DNA from 2 places in the Verrucosispora sp. WMMD573 genome. Region 2 is predicted to be linked to the other one. Evidence: riboswitches for the same ligand, from Rfam matches in the RefSeq annotation. Region 2 holds a riboswitch; the other holds the start of a gene.
The links. Region 2 has a riboswitch for thiamine pyrophosphate ahead of O7601_RS02905 (thiamine phosphate synthase). Riboswitches for the same ligand answer to the same signal wherever they lie in the genome.
Positions count from the first base shown of each region.

Region 1: another riboswitch for thiamine pyrophosphate. It lies ahead of O7601_RS29110 (ECF transporter S component); the one in region 2 lies ahead of O7601_RS02905 (thiamine phosphate synthase).

Region 1 is NZ_CP114901.1:6,426,594-6,434,470, reverse strand. Features, by position in the region: gene gndA (NADP-dependent phosphogluconate dehydrogenase) at 1-126, opposite strand, end outside; gene O7601_RS29135 (hypothetical protein) at 523-750, shown strand; gene O7601_RS29130 (hypothetical protein) at 848-1,354, opposite strand; gene O7601_RS29125 (PHP domain-containing protein) at 1,351-3,060, opposite strand; gene O7601_RS29120 (energy-coupling factor transporter transmembrane component T) at 3,228-4,028, opposite strand; gene O7601_RS29115 (ABC transporter ATP-binding protein) at 4,025-5,464, opposite strand; gene O7601_RS29110 (ECF transporter S component) at 5,562-6,152, opposite strand; TPP riboswitch at 6,225-6,330, opposite strand; gene O7601_RS29105 (permease) at 6,662-7,603, shown strand; gene O7601_RS29100 (TIGR03943 family protein) at 7,600-7,877, shown strand, end outside.
Region 2 is NZ_CP114901.1:627,534-635,410, reverse strand. Features, by position in the region: gene O7601_RS02910 (ThuA domain-containing protein) at 1-1,754, opposite strand, end outside; TPP riboswitch at 2,246-2,355, shown strand; gene O7601_RS02905 (thiamine phosphate synthase) at 2,350-2,976, shown strand; gene thiO (glycine oxidase ThiO) at 2,970-4,151, shown strand; gene thiS (sulfur carrier protein ThiS) at 4,142-4,342, shown strand; gene O7601_RS02890 (thiazole synthase) at 4,348-5,133, shown strand; partial or broken gene O7601_RS02885 (thiamine phosphate synthase) at 5,199-5,891, shown strand; gene thiD (bifunctional hydroxymethylpyrimidine kinase/phosphomethylpyrimidine kinase) at 6,149-6,937, shown strand; gene thiC (phosphomethylpyrimidine synthase ThiC) at 6,952-7,877, shown strand, end outside.

The DNA of each region.
Region 1 (7,877 bases), 700 kb from region 2:
GGTCCGCTCCGGCGAGCGGTTGTGCAACGCCACGGTGAACCCGTTGCGGGCCAGGTTGCGGGCCAGGTTGCGACCCATCACCGCCAGTCCCGTCACACCGATCTGCGCCGTAGCCCGATCCGCCATCCTCGTCGCCACCTTCCGCCGTCTACCTGTAGTGCTGCGACGGTATCGCGGCATGGGTCCGGTGCGCGTCGTCCCCCCACCGCTGGTCATCAGGTGGTCGCGTAGCGCACCCCGATCGCTCGCGCGGACCGGTGACGTTAATTCGGATGCACCGGCCCCGCCCGGCCGATAACGTGCGGGCATGCGCTACTGACGCCCCTTACCTGAGCCGGGTTCGCCGCTGTCGTGCCGCGACCCGTGTGCTCCCGGGCGTCCGCGTGTCCACCCGCCGTCGGCGGTGGCGTCCTCCGTGGCCGGTCCCGGGCAGCAGTCCGAACCGTCCCCGACCGCCCTGGTGGCGGTCCTCATCTGGTCGGCCGACCGTCCGCAGGTTGCCGGCCGAGCGAGGAGGCACAGATGCCCGCCAAGCGCAGCTCAGGCAAGTCCCGTCCCGACCGCCACTCGGCGGAACTCGCCGCCGTCACACCGGCGAACCTGGGCGACGTCGCGATCGCGCCGGTGCCCACCCGGCCGGCCGGGCGACCGGCCGCCCCCATGGCGGGGCCACCGGCCACCGGCACCTCCGGTGTCGGACGCGGCCAGCGGACCGGCCAGGTCCGCCGCTACGCCTTCCGGCGTAGCTGACGGTCCGCGCGCGGGCCGGGTGCGCGTCGGTACGCGCACCCGGCCCGTTGCCCTCCCGCGTCGCGCCGGTGCCGGGCGCCACGGTCGGAGGATCACCTCAGTGGTCGGCGCAGCAGGGCGTCGGGTCGGGCACCTCGAACGGGGCCAGGCCGCCCGCGTGGTGCGGCATGGTGACCAGGACCAGCTCGCCGTCCTGCCACTGTGGCCGGACGAAGTCCCTGGTGTGTACCGGCGCGTCCGGGGTCACCGGTGTCCCGCCCAGCGCCACCACCCGCTCGATCGCCCCGGCGGCGAGCAGTTCGGCGACGGTGAGGGTGCCGACCATCCGGTCCGCGCCCGGGTAGCGCACCGCGCGGCCGGAGCGGCGGGCGGCGTGCTCACCGGCTGCCCGGGCCGCTGCGGTCCGTAGCTCGGGCGGGGCGACCGCCAGCTCCGCGAGCCGCTCGGCCGCCGTGCCGGCCACACTGAGCGCCACATGCGGGTACGGCTCGGCGACCAGGTGGGTGCAGGCGACCAGATCCGGCCCGAACCCTGTCACCTGCTCGGTGAGCCAGTGGTCGGCCTCACGCAGGGTGCGGTGCCCCAGGCTGAGGCCGACGATCACTTCGGCAGGACCCAGATCGGGTTGGCGTAGAACCACAGGTCCTCCCACGGGTTGGCGGCACCGGCGACGTCCAACGCGGGACCGAACGGGTCGACCCCCGCACCCATCAGACCGGGCTGGCTACGCTTGCCGTCGGTACCCCGGATGCGCAGATAGAACGGCTGATCCACCCGGCCGAAGGAGTAGCTGAACGAGACCCGGCCGGTCTTGGCGGTGACGTCGAACGACTTGACCACCTTGGTGTTCGGGGCGGTGAAGCTGTCCTGGTCGGCCACCGGGCCGGTCACCCGGCCGGCGATCACGTCGACGCGGGCGAGCACCGGCACGAACTGCGACCAGTTCGGGATGTCGGCCAGATCGATGTCGATGGTCACGTCGACGGCGGTGCCACGCCGGACCCGCAGCACCCCGCCGAGCGGCGTGCCCGAGTTGGCCCGCCGGTCACCGGCGACGCGGGCGCGGACGTCCAGCCCCTTGATCAGACCGCCGTGGTCGACCCAGACCCGGCCGGCGCGCAGACCGTCCATGACCGCCCGGTAGTTGAAGCTGCTCGCTCCGACATGGGTGCGGCTGTACTGCCCCGGCCAGTAGTCACCGGCGTCGGTGATCACCGGTCCGTGGACCGGGTCGTTGTACCTGCCGTTGAGGTTGAAGTCGCTGCCCGGGCCCCGCTGCGAGGTGTCCAGGTAGTTGACGTGCGAGTCGGAGTTGGCGCTGATCCACCAGGCCCGGCCCTCGGCGAGCAGGCTGTCCCAGAGCCCGCCGACCGTCGAGGTCATCCAGTCGAACCCACCCCAGGTGCGGTAGCTCTCCAGCGGGTAGCCGGGGAACGAGTTGGCCGACGGGTTGTTGTCGTAGTAGCCGCGGGCCCGGCCGCCACTGTCCCGGGGCAGGCCGGCGGCCTGGTGGCCCGGTGCGCCCTCCATCCCGATGGCGACGCTCGGGTCGGCGTCGCGCCAGGCCCGGATCTCGTGCGGGGAGTCGATGCCCCGCCGGGCCGGGTGGTTGGCCAGGAAGAGCGCACCCTCGACGCGGCGCTTGCGTACCGCCTCGCCGAGGAACTTGATGCCGGCGACGGCCAGCGCCTCGTTCGCCGGGGTGTTGTCGCCGGCACTGCGGACGCTGCCGTCGAAGGAGTTCTCGAACTCCTTGAGCACGGCGACCTCGTTGCGTCCGGGGTGCACGAAGACGGTGGCGTGCTCGGCCGCCGGGATGTTCCACTCCAGGCCCTGGTAGATCAGCAGATCCTTGAGCCGGGAGCGGGCGGCGACGATGTCCGGGTTGACCTTCTCCACGCCGATCTTCGCGTGCGTCGCGCTGCCGTGGTCGGTGACGACCATCCAGTCCAGGCCGTACGCCCGCGCGTGCCGGGCCTGGTCGATCACCCGGTACATGGCGTCGGAGCTGTACTGCGTGTGGATGTGGTGGTCGCCCGCGAGCCAGTGGAACCCGCCTGTCCTGCCGTGGTCTCCGCCGGGCCCGTGGCCGTGACCGTGGTCATGACCACCGGCCACCGCCGGGGTGCCGGTCGCCAGCACGGTGGTGGCCGCGCCGGCACCGAGCAGGCCGGCGTTACGCAGGAAACCGCGCCGATTCAGGTCGGCCGGCGGCAGGTCGCTGTCGGGGATGGACAGGTCGAGCGCCGGGGGCACGTCGGTCCCGCTGGCGGCGTCGTGGTCGTGATGGTGCGCGTGGCCGTGGCCCATCTGCTGCTCCAGATCGATCGAGGAGTCGTCGCAGGCCAATCTGGTCGTAGCGGGGGAACGCGGCGTGTCACCTTCGCGGCGAACATGCGAACATGCGATCCCGACCATGTGTGGCGTCGATCGGGCCGCCGCTCACCAACCCGCTTCGACGCGTGTCGGCGGTGGCGTCAGCCGAGCAGGGGGCGGAAGGTGTCGAGCGCCACGCTGACGGCCAGCGCGGCCCCGGAGGTCGCCGTCGCGCCGACGACGAGCAGCCAGTCGGCCGCGACGAAACGCTGTCGGCGGGCGAAGGTGCGCGGGGTGCCGCTGTCGAAGCCTCGGGCGTCCATCGCCACCGCGAGCCGGGTGCCCCGCCGGATCGCCCCGACCAGCAGCGTGAACGCCGTCGAGACGAACAGCCGTAGTCGGGCCACCGGGTCGCGCCCCGCCTCGACTCCGCGCGCCCGGCGCGCCATGGTGATCATCTGCCACTCCTGGCCGAGCAGCGGCACCAACCGGAACGCCGCCAATGCGCCGATCGCGAACCGGGCGGGTGCCCTGGCGTTCTGCACCAGCGCGTCGGCCAGGTCCGTCGGGTCGGTGGTGGCGAAGACGATCACGCCGGGCAACGCCACCGCGAACAGCCGCAGCACCAGGCCGAGCGCGGTGACCAGCACCCCCGACGTCACCACGACCGGCCCCACGTCGAGCAGCACCCGGCCCGAGCGGTCGGCGGCGAAGAGCACCAGCGTGACCAGGATGCCGCCGCCGGCGGCCAGCAGTGGCCAGGCCCGTCGGGCCAGCAGCCCGGGGTGCACCCCGAACAGCGGCAGCACCGCCAGTTCCACGGCGATCGCGATGGCCGGCGTGACCGGGTCCAGCGTGGCCATCAGCGGAAACGCGAACAACATCGCCGCTGCCAGTTTGGCCACCGGATTGCGCCGAGCCAGCGGCGCGCCCGGCCGGGCGATCGGCTCCAGGGTGATCATCGCGACTCCGGTCCCGGACCGGGGGGAGCGAGGGCCAGCGTACGGTCGGCCAACGCGGCCACGAAGTCGGCGTCGTGGGTGACGGTGACCAGGCCGTGACCGGCGTCGCGCAGATCGGCGAGGAGATCCACCAGCTCACGCCAGGTGCGCCGGTCCTGGCCGAAGGTGGGTTCGTCGCAGATGAGCAGGCGGGGCGCGGTGGCCAGGGCGGTCGCCACGCTCAGCCGCCGCGCCTCGCCACCGGAGAGGGTGTACGGGTTGGCGGCGGCGAGCCGCTCCAGCCGCAGCCGGCTCAACAGTTCCGTGACGCGGTCCTGCACCGCCGATTCGGACGCCCCGGTCCGGCGCGGGCCCAGGGCCAACTCGTCGAAGACCGTACCGGTGACGAACTGGTGCTCGGGATTCTGGAACACCGAGCCGATCCGGCGGGTCAGCGCCGGTGCCCGCCAACGGTGCGGCGCGGTCCGCGAGTCCACTCCGGCCAGTCCCCGGCTCGCCGCCAGCCGCCCGGTGCCGGGCCGGAGGAGTCCGCCGAGCAGTAGCGCCAGGGTGGACTTCCCGGCGCCGTTCGGCCCGAGCACCGCGAGCGCCTCACCGGCGCGTACGGTCAGGTCGGTGGCGGCCAGCCGGGGTGGCTGGCCGAGCTGTTCGGCGGTGAGCAGCACCTCGCCGGCCGGGCCGGCGGCCCGACGTGGCGGGTTCTCCCGGCCGGGCACCCAGACTCCCTCGGCGGCGAGTGAGTCGCCGTGCGCGGCGAAGACCGCCTCCGGTGAGCCGTCGGCGCGGACCCCGCCGCCGGGTTCGAGCACCACCACCCGGTCGACCAGGGGGAGCGCCTCGGCGACCCGGTGTTCGACCAGGATCAGGGTGGTGTCGGCGTCCACCGCCCGGGCGAGCGCCGCGCGGATCAGGGCGGCACCGGCCGGGTCGAGGTTGGCGGTGGGCTCGTCCAGCAGCAGCAGGCCGGGACGCAGCGCCAGCACCCCGGCCAGGGCGAGGCGCTGCTGTTCGCCGCCGGAGAGCGCCGCGGTGGGCCGGTCCCGGTGGTACGGGAAGCCGACCCGGTCCAGTGCCCCGTCCACTCGCGCCCAGATCTGTCCGGCCGGCACGCCCCGGTTCTCCAGCCCGAACGCCACGTCGTCGCCGCTGCGGGCCATGACGAGTTGGGACTGCGGGTCCTGGAAGACGATGCCGACCCGGTCCCGGGCCTCGCCGACCGGCTGGCCGTCGATCTCGATGGTGCCTTCCCGCTCCCCGGAGTCCTCGGGCAGCAGCCCGGCCAACGCCGCCAGCAACGTGCTCTTGCCGGCTCCGGACGCTCCGAGCAGCAGCACCTTCTCGCCGTGCTCCACCCGCAGATCCACCCCGCGCACCGCCCAGCCACGCCTTCCGGCATGCCGCCACCCGAACCCCCGCACCCCCACCCCGTCACCCACAACACCCTCCTTTCTTCCCGTTGATCATGAGGTTGACGGCTGGTTCGGAGATCAACTCCGCCGCCAACCTCATGATCAACGTGGGATGGATTCCGGGTCAGACGAGGGGGCGTTCGCGGGCGGCGGGGAAGCGGTCCAGGACGCCGGTGCGGGCCAGGGCGCGGGTGAGGGCGTACGCGCCGGCACCGGCGATGACGGTGGCGCTGATGATGGTGAGCGCGGCGTAGGGCAGGCGGTAGGTGGCGATGTCGCGTTCGGCGTTCCAGTAGACGAAGTCGAAGATCGCCGCGCTCAGGCCGGTCAGCGCGCCGGCCAGCAGGGCGGCCGGCAGTCGGTAGGACCGGTACCGGAAGGCGGCGAAGGCCAGTTCGGCGCCGAGACCCTGCATCAGGCCCTGCAACAGGACGATGGTGCCCCACTGGCTGCCCAGCAGGGCCGAGATGATCGCCGCCAGCAGTTCGCAGTACAGCGAGGCGCCGGGCTTGCGGATGACCAGGCCGCCGAGCACGGCCGGCACCAGCCAGACACCGTAGATGAGGGTCTGTGCCGGCGGGAAGAAGCTGAAGGCGCCCTCGGTGGCGCTCCACACCACGCCCCAGGCCCAGAAGATGACGCCGAAGGCGACGGCGATGACCGACGCCACCACGATGTCGATGGTGCGCCAGCGGTTGCTCTCGGTGGTCTGCACGATGATTGCTCCCAGTCCAGATGCGAACCAGGCAAGACGCACGCCCCGGCCGGCGGCGCCGAACGGTGGCGGGCTGGAGGTGGACCGAACTCCCTGCGCTGGCATTACCCAGATCAGGTACGGAGGGTCTGCGGGCGGACCCGCACTCTCAGCGCTGTGCGCTCCCCTGTCGGAGGTGTTGTCTGTCCCGCCGACGCTAACACCACGGAAGATCCACCGGCAATGTGATCTCCCCAGGTCACGACGGGCGCTCGCCTCCGGCTCGTCTGGTGGGCCGGGGACGACCGGAGCCCGGCCATATTTGTGACATCCATCGACGTCATCCCCGCCGGACGGTAATCTCAGTCCGCTGATCCGCCACGGCCGAAGGGCGACGGGTGACCACAGACACTGACCGGGCCGTGCCGGGCGAGCCCGAGCCGCGACCCGCGGCCGGGGGCGTCGACATCGAAACGCGTCCCCCGGAGCCCGCCGGTGGCGAGCCGCCCCGGCGCTGGCTCGGTGACCGGATCGGCTCGGTGGAGGTCCTGGCGGCGCTGCTGATCATCCTGATCATCTTTCGGGAGCCGATCGCCGCCGCCCTGGACGATCCCCGCATCCAGACCTGGACCACCGTCTTCGTCTCGATCATGGTGCAGGCGGTGCCGTTCCTGGCCTTCGGCGTGCTGCTCTCCGCCGTGATCGCGGTCTTCGTACCCCGATCCTTCTGGGCGAAGGCGTTGCCCCGACACCCGGCGTTGGCGGTGCCGGCGGCCAGCGCGGCCGGGGTGGTGCTGCCGGGCTGCGAATGCGGTTCGGTGCCGATCGCCGGGTCACTGATCCGGCGGGGCGTCACCCCGGCCGCCGCGCTGGCGTTCCTGCTCGCCGCCCCGGCGGTCAACCCGATCGTGCTCACCGCCACCGCGGTCGCCTTCCCGAACAACCCCGAGATGGTGCTCGCCCGGGGCGTCGCCAGCCTGATCGTCGCCATGATCATGGGTTGGCTCTGGCTGCGACTCGGGCGTACCGAATGGATCAGGATGCCGCGCCGGCCGGAGTTGGACGACGCGTCCCGGGGGCGGGCCTTCTGGGCCGCCGTCCGTCACGACGTGACCCACGCCGGTGGATTCCTGGTGCTCGGCGCGATGGCCGCCGCCAGCATCAACGTGCTGGTGCCGGAGCGGTGGTTGCAGACCCTGGCCGACAACACGTGGTTGTCGATCCTGGCGCTGGCGCTGCTCGCCGTGCTGCTCTCGCTCTGCTCGGAGGCCGACGCCTTCGTCGCCGCCTCGCTGTCCCAGTTCTCGCTCACGTCCCGACTGGTCTTCCTGGTGGTGGGGCCGATGGTCGATCTCAAGTTGATCTCGATGCAGGCCGGCGTGTTCGGCCGCCGCTTCGCGTTCCGGTTCGCGCCGACCACCTTCGTGGTGGCCGTGCTGGTCGCTGTCGGCGCCGGGGCGGTGCTGCTGTGAACCGGCAGGCGCAGGCGGTGATCCTGCTGCTGCTCGGCGGCGCGGTGATCCGGGCCAGCGTCACCGACCTCTACCTGCGCTACGTCAAGGAGGGCCTGCGTCCCTTCCTGATCGCCGCCGGCCTGCTGCTGATCGCCGCCGCGATCATGACGCTCTGGTACGAGTTGCGCCCGCCGGCCCCCCGCGCGTTGACCCCGGCCGACGGATCGGGCGTCGGCCACGACGGCCACGGGCACGCCCACCACGAGCCGAGGATCGGTTGGCTGCTGATCCT
Region 2 (7,877 bases):
GCCGGCGGCAGGTTGGTCAGGCCGGTGTTGTTCGGCGAGTTGTTCACCACTGCGGCGCAGTCGAACTTCGGCCCGCTCGGGCCGGAGGGGAACTGGTAGTCGTTGTACGCCTCGTTGGTGCCCGTGCAGTACGGCCAGCCGTAGTTGCCCGGTTCGTCGACGATGTTCCACTCGACCAGGCCCTCGGGGCCCCGGTTGGGGTTGTCCGACGCGGCGTCCGGGCCGTAGTCGGCGACGTAGAGGGTGTCGGTGGCCGGGTCGATGCCGATCCGGAACGGGTTGCGGAAGCCCATCGCGTAGATCTCGGGCCGGGTCTGCGCCGTACCCGGCGGGAAGAGGTTGCCCTCCGGGATGGTGTACGTCCCGTCGTCCTGCGGGTGGATCCGGATCACCTTGCCGCGCAGGTCGTTGGTGTTGCCGGAGGTGCGCTGCGCGTCGTAGTCGGCGCGTCCGGGCCGCTCGTCGATCGGCGTGTAGGCGTCCGACGAGAACGGGTTGGTGTTGTCCCCGGTGGCCAGGTAGAGGTTGCCGGCGGAGTCGAACGTCATGGTGCCGCCAGCGTGGCAGCAGGTGTTGCGCTGGGTGTCGACCTGGAGCACGACCTCCTCGCTGGCCGCGTCGATCGAGTCGCCGCTGACCGTGAACCGGGAGAGCACGTTGCGTGCCACGCCGTCGTTCGGGGCGTAGTAGAGGTACACCCAGTTGTTGGTGGCGAAGTCCGGGTCGAGCCGGATGCCGATCAGGCCGTCCTCGTTGCCGGTGAAGACGTCGAGGTCGATGGCGGTGACCGTGTTGCCGGTGTCCGGCTTGACGATCTGCACCCGGCCGTCGCGTTCGATGTAGAAGACCCGGCCGTCGGGCGCGATGTCCAGCTCCATCGGGTTGCTGGTGTTGCTGTCCAGCGTCACCTTCTCGAAGCTGGCGGTAAGCGACGCACCGCAGTCGGCACCCTGGATCCCGGCGGCGGTGCGGATGCCGCCGAGCAGGTGGGTGCGGAACTCCGGTTCGGCGTACGACTCGTCGGTGTGGCCACCGCCGGTGTACCAGGCCCGGCCGCCGTCGTAGTCCTGGCACCAGGCGATCGGGTGGTCCGGCCCCATCGCGCCGGAGCCCGCGTTGTAGCTGGTCTCGTCGAGGGTGGCCAGCACGTGCACCGAACCACGCGGGTTGGTGCGGTAGTTGTACCACTCGTCGAACCGGGACCAGCGTCCCGGCAGGTGGGCGGTGGAGGGATGAGCCGGATCCTCCACCTTGACCGTGGCCTGCTGGTTGGCCGGGTGGCTGTTGAAGTACGCCCCCACTAATTCGCCGTACCAGGCCCAGCTGTACTCGGTGTCGGCGGCGGCGTGGATGCCGGCGTAGCCGCCACCGGCCTGGATGTAGCGCTCGAACGCCGCCTGCTGGTCGGCGGTGAGCACGTCTCCGGTGGTGGAGAGCCAGATCACGGCCCGGTACTGGGCCAGGTTGGCGTCGGTGAAGGCAGCGCCGTCCTCAGTGGTGTCGACGGTGAAACCGTGCTCCGCGCCGAGTTCCTGGATGGCGGCGATGCCGGTTGGGATGGAGGCGTGGCGGAAGCCGGCGGTCTTGGAGAAGACCAGCACCGAGAACGTCTCGGCGGCGGCTTCCGGTACCGCCTGGGCGACGGGGGCGGGCGCGGCCTGGGCGGCCGGGGCCGCCAGGAGCATGGTCGCGGCGAGGCCCAGGGATAGGAAGGCGGCTGTCAGGGGTGCACGGGCACGAGGTGTTCGGGGCACTCCGGTCTCCTTTGTCCTTGCTGGACAGGGGTCACGGGGTCGGCCCGCCGAAGACCGTCCCAGATGGGGCTGGCCCGGCCACCTTGCCGAAGGGTGGCCGTCCCAGCATTTATGTCGAGTCGCTGAACAAATTAGTTCCGCTGGAACGATTAATGGCAAGGTTTCAATGGATAACGTTTCGGTAAACGCAACTGACATTTTCGGCACAGCCCGCCCAAACCACCACGGCTGCCGGCCCGCACCTCGGGCGGAGGCCGGTTGGCGCCGAGAGTGAACAGGCCCACCCTCGGGGTCGTACCGACCGCAGTGCTCGTCAACGTCCCCAGGGTCGTCCAACTTCTCGAAGGCGGCGGCGCGGCCGGCACCGCAGTGCACGCCGCGTTCTTCTGGCCGCCGTGCTGCTGCGAGTCGGCACGACAGGGCAGGCTGCGCCCCTGCCGGTGGCGCAGGATGGGCTTGGCGGAGCCGGCGAAACGACGTACGGTGACACCCAACGAACCCACGGGAGCCCGGTGCACCGGGCTGAGAGGGGGGCTGTGAGCCCCCGACCGTCGAACCTGATCCGGGTAATGCCGGCGCAGGGAGGAGTGTTGCCGTGCCGTCCCTGGGGCGACTGCATCTGATCACCGACACCCGACCCGGGCGGGATCCGCTCGCCGTGCTGCGGGCCGTGCTCCCGGTGGTCCACAAGCAACTGGTGGTTCAGGTCCGCGTCGAGGACTGCGCCACCGACCGGCAGACGTACGAGCTGACCCGGCAGGTGTTGGCCCTGGTTAGGCCGTACCGGGTGCCCTGCCTGGTCAACGACCGACTGCACGTGGCCTTGGCCACCGGCGCCGCCGGTGGTCACGTCGGTGCCGACGACCTGCCCGTGGCGGCGGCCCGGGAGGTGCTCGGCCCGACGGCGGTGCTGGGTGCCACCGCGCGGGAACCGGCAACCGCGCTTGCCGCGGTCACCGCCGGAGCTAGCTACCTGGGCGTGGGACCGTGCCGTGTCACCGCCACCAAGGACGGGCTGCCCCCGCCGATCGGCGCGGCCGGTGTTCGGGCGGTGGTCGAGTCGGTCGAGGTACCGGTGATCGCCATCGGTGGGGTGACGGCGGCGGACGTGCCCGAGTTGCGGGCCGCCGGCGCGTACGGGGTGGCGGTGGTCGGTGCGCTCTCCGGAGCCACCGATCCCGCCCGCGCCGCCGCCGAGCTGGTTCGGGCGCTGACATGTTGACCGGACGCCCGGCCACCAGCGGTGTGGTGCCACCGCGCCGCCCCGACGTGGCAGTCGTGGGGGGCGGGCCGATCGGGTGGGCGGTCGCCTGGCGGTGCGCGGCGCGCGGGTTGCGGGTGGTCGTGCACGATCCGGCGCCCGGGTCGGGTGCCTCGCAGGTGGCCGCCGGCATGCTGGCACCGGTCGCCGAGGCGTACTTCGGCGAGCGGGAGCTGACCGCCCTGCTTACCGAGTCGGCCGGCCGCTGGCCCGGGTTCGCCGCCGAACTGACCGAGGTGACCGGCACCGACATCGGCTACCGGACCGAAGGCACCCTGATGGTCGGGCTGACCACCGACGACCTCGCCGAGGCGCGTCGGCTCTGGGCGTACCAGCAGGAGTTGGGGTTGCCGGTGACGCCGCTGCGCCCGTCGCCGCTGCGCGAGCGCGAGCCGGCGCTGGCGCCCCGGGTGCGTGGCGGCGCGCTCGCCGCCACCGACCATCAGGTCGACCCGCGCCGGCTGGTGCCGGCGCTGCGGCTGGCGGCGGAGCGGGCGGGCGCGGTGCTGGTCGCCGAGCCGGTACGCCGGCTGTCCGACGTCGCGGCCGGCGCGACGGTGGTCGCCGCCGGCTGCGGCAGCGCGGCCCTGACCGGTCTGCCGGTCCGTCCGGTGAAGGGCCAGGTGCTGCGGCTGCGCGCGCCCGATGGCGGGCCGCCAGGCTTCCGGCACGTGATCCGGGGGTACGCCGACGGCGAGCACGTCTACCTCGTGCCGCGCGACAGCGGTGAGGTGGTCGTCGGTGCGACCGTCGAAGAGCGCTCCGACCTCGGTGTCTCCGCCGGAGCGGTGCTGCGGCTGCTGCGGGCCGCCGTCGACCTGCTGCCGGAGATCGCCGAGTACGACCTGGTCGAGACGCTGGCGGGGCTGCGTCCGGGCACGCCGGACAACGCGCCGATCCTGGGCCCGTTACCGGGGCGGCCGGGGGTCCTGGTCGCCACCGGCCACCACCGGCACGGGATCGTGCTGACTCCGGTCACCGCAGACATGATCACCGACTTGATCACGGGGGACGGCAACTCCGACGCACTGCTGGCACCCTTCCGGCCGGACCGGTTCGCCGACTCACCCGGCGTCGTGGGCGCAACGGCCGCTCGCACTTTTCCGCACTCGACGGAGGACGACTCGTGGAACTGACCGTGAACGGTGCCGGGTGCAGCCTGCCGGACGGGCTGACGGTGGCCGACCTGGTCCGCGACATCACCGGCCAACAGCGCGGCGTCGCGGTGGCGGTGAACGGTGAGGTGGTACCGCGTACCGGCTGGCCGGCGACGGTGCTGCGCGGCGGTGACCGGGTCGAGGTGCTCAGCGCCGCCCAGGGCGGGTGAGCCGGATGGACCACGAGTCGAGCGCCTTCGAGTTGGGCGGCGTCCGGTTCACCTCCCGGCTGATCCTCGGTACCGGCGGGGCGGCCAACCTGCACGTGCTGGAGCAGGCGATCCGGGCGTCCGGCACCGAGTTGGTCACCCTGGCGCTGCGCCGGGTGGAAACGGTGCCCGGCGGCTCGGGTGGCCTGTTGGACCTGCTCGATCGGTGCGGTGTGCGGCTGTTGCCCAACACCGCGGGCTGCTACACGGCGGGCGAGGCGGTGAAGGTGGCCCGGCTGGCCCGGGACGCGTTCGAAACCGACTGGGTGAAGCTGGAGGTGATCGGCGACGAGCGGACGCTGCTGCCCGACGGGGTGGAACTGCTCCGCGCCGCCGAGGAACTGGTCGAGGACGGGTTCACCGTGCTGCCGTACACCTCCGACGACCCGGTGCTGGCACGGCGTCTGGCTGACGTCGGTTGCGCGGCGGTGATGCCAGCCGGCGCGCCGATCGGCTCCGGCCTGGGGATCAACAATCCGCACCACATCCGGCTCATCCGGCAGGACGTGGCCGTGCCGGTGATCCTGGACGCGGGGATCGGCACCGCCTCCGACGCGGCGCTGGCCATGGAGTTGGGCTGTGACGCGGTGTTGCTGGCGAGCGCGGTGACCCGGGCCGCGGACCCGGTGGCGATGGCCACCGCGATGCGGTACGCGATCGCCGCCGGCCGCCTCGCCCATGGCGCCGGCCGCATCCCGCACCGCTTTCACGCCCTCGCCTCCACTCCCGACGAAGGCCGCCCCGACCTGTGACAGTCCAATCCGATTCCGTGGACCTTGGTACGAATCTGCCCCTCCAGGGGCCGGTTCGTACCAAGATCCGGATTCCTTCGGGGATCGTGTTGCTTACGGATCGGCGGGTGGCTCGCGGTGGCCTGGTTCGGGTGGTGGCGGCGGCCGTGGCCGGGGGAGTGCGGTGGGTGGTGCTGCGGGAGAAGGATCTGCCGCGTGCCGAACGCCTCGCCCTCGTCGCCGAGCTGCGGCCGATCCTGACCGAGGCGGGCGGGACTCTGATCATCTCCGGTCCCGACCCGCTGACCGACCACGGCGACCCCGACCGCCGTGCGCTCGGCGTCACCGTCGACGCGCCCGGGGCCGACATCACCGATGCTTGTCCCGGCATCCGGGCCGGTGCTGCCGGAGCCAGCCGGTCGCCGGTCGCGCTGCACCTGTCGGCGGCCGGCCCCTACCCGCCGCCCGCCGCCGACCTGATCGGCCGCTCCTGTCACGACACGGCGGAACTACGCCGCCTCACCACCGAGGACTACGTCACCCTCTCGCCGGTCTTCCCCACCCGGACCAAGCCCGGCTACGGCCCACCCCTGCTTCCCGCAGGGCTGGCCGAGCTGATCAGGCGGAGCCCGGTGCCGGCGCTGGCCCTCGGCGGCATCGAGACCCCCGCCCAGGTACACGCCTGCGTCCAGGCCGGTGCCTGCGGTGTAGCGGTCCTCGGCGCCATCATGCGCGCCCACGAACCAGAACAGACCGCAGCCGCCCTGATCGCCGCCTTCCACGCCACAGCCCCGCCGACCCCCTCAAGCAGGCACGTCCCGGTGGACCCGCCCACGACGGGACCGGAGCCCCCGGCGCAGCACGCCCGGACGACCCTGAGCCCCCCAAGCCGGCACGTTCCGGCGGGGGATGACCACGACGGGGCTGCGGCCGACCGTGCCCACGCAGGGATCAAGCCTGATCGCCCGGAGTGGGCACGGTCGGCCGCAGCCCCCGACCGCAACCACAAGACAACCCCAGCCCAAGAGGAACTGCCGTGACCCCAACCACCGTGCTGACCGTCGCCGGTTCCGACTCCGGTGGCGGTGCCGGCATCCAGGCCGACCTGAAGGTCTTCGCCGCCCTCGGCGCGTACGGCACGAGCGTGCTGACGGCGGTCACCGCGCAGAACACCCGGGGTGTGGACGCGGTACTCCCGCTGCCCCCGCAACTGGTCACCGACCAGCTCGACAGCGTGCTGTCGGACTTCGCGGTGCGGGCGGTGAAGACCGGGATGCTGGGCACCCCGGCCGTGGCGGCCGCGATCGCGGACGCGGCGGCGGCCGGCCGGCTACCGCAGCTGGTCGTCGACCCGGTGCTGGTGGCCACCAGCGGGCACCGGCTCGGCGTGGCGGAGGCGGTGGAGCGGTTGCTGCCGTACGCCCGGGTGGCCACCCCGAACAGCGCGGAGGCCGCCGCGCTGACCGGGGCGGCGGTGACCGACGTGGCGGAGATGACCACGGCGGCGCGGGCCCTGGCGGCCGGTGGACCGGAATGGGTGATCGTCACCGGCGGCGACGTGGACGCCGGTGCGGAGGCGGTGGACGTGCTGCACGGCCCGGATGGGACGACGGTGCTGCGCGCCCCGAGGGTGCCGACCCGGCACACCCACGGCACCGGTTGCTCGTTCTCCGCGGCCGTGACGGTGCGGCTGGCGCTGGGCGATCCGGTGCCGGTGGCGGTCCGGACGGCCAAGGAGTACGTGACCCGGGCGCTGACCGGCGCTCGGGACTGGGAGCTGGGCGCGGGCCGTGGACCGATGGACCACTTCGGTTGGTCCGCCTGATCAGGGAGGCTGTCATGCAGGCACGTCGCAAGGTGTACGTCGAGGGATCACGGCCGGACGTCCGGGTGCCGTTCGCGGAGGTGAAGCTGACCGGGGACAACCCACCGGTGCGGCTCTACGACACCTCCGGACCAGGCTCGGATCCGGAGGTCGGGCTGCCGCCGTTGCGGGGACCGTGGATCGCCGAACGGGCCGACGTGGCGCCGGTACGTGGTGCCGGAACCCCACTGGCCGGCTCGGACGGCAAGCGGCCGACGCAGCTCGCGTACGCCCGTGCCGGTGTCGTCACACCGGAGATGGAGTTCGTGGCGATCCGCGAGGGGTTGGCGCCGGAGTTCGTCCGGGACGAGATCGCGGCGGGGCGGGCCGTGTTGCCGCTCAACATCAACCATCCGGAGTGCGAGCCGGCGATCATCGGCAAGGCGTTCCTGGTCAAGGTCAACGCGAACATCGGCACCTCGGCGGTGACCTCGTCGGTGGCCGAGGAGGTGGAGAAGCTCACCTGGGCCACCCGGTGGGGTGCGGACACGGTGATGGACCTGTCCACCGGCAAGCGGATCCACGAGACGCGCGAGGCGATCGTGCGCAACTCCCCGGTGCCGATCGGCACGGTGCCGATCTACCAGGCGCTGGAGAAGGTCGGCGGTGACCCGGTGCAGCTGAGCTGGGAGGTGTTCCGGGACACCGTGATCGAGCAGGCCGAACAGGGCGTGGACTACATGACGGTGCACGCCGGGGTGCTGCTGCCGTACGTGCCGCTGGCGGTGGACCGGGTGACCGGCATCGTCTCGCGGGGCGGCTCGATCATGGCGGCGTGGTGCCTGGCGCACCACGAGGAGAACTTCCTCTACACCAACTTCCGGGAGCTGTGCGAGATCCTGGCCCGCTACGACGTGACGTTCTCCCTCGGTGACGGCCTGCGGCCCGGCTCGATCGCGGA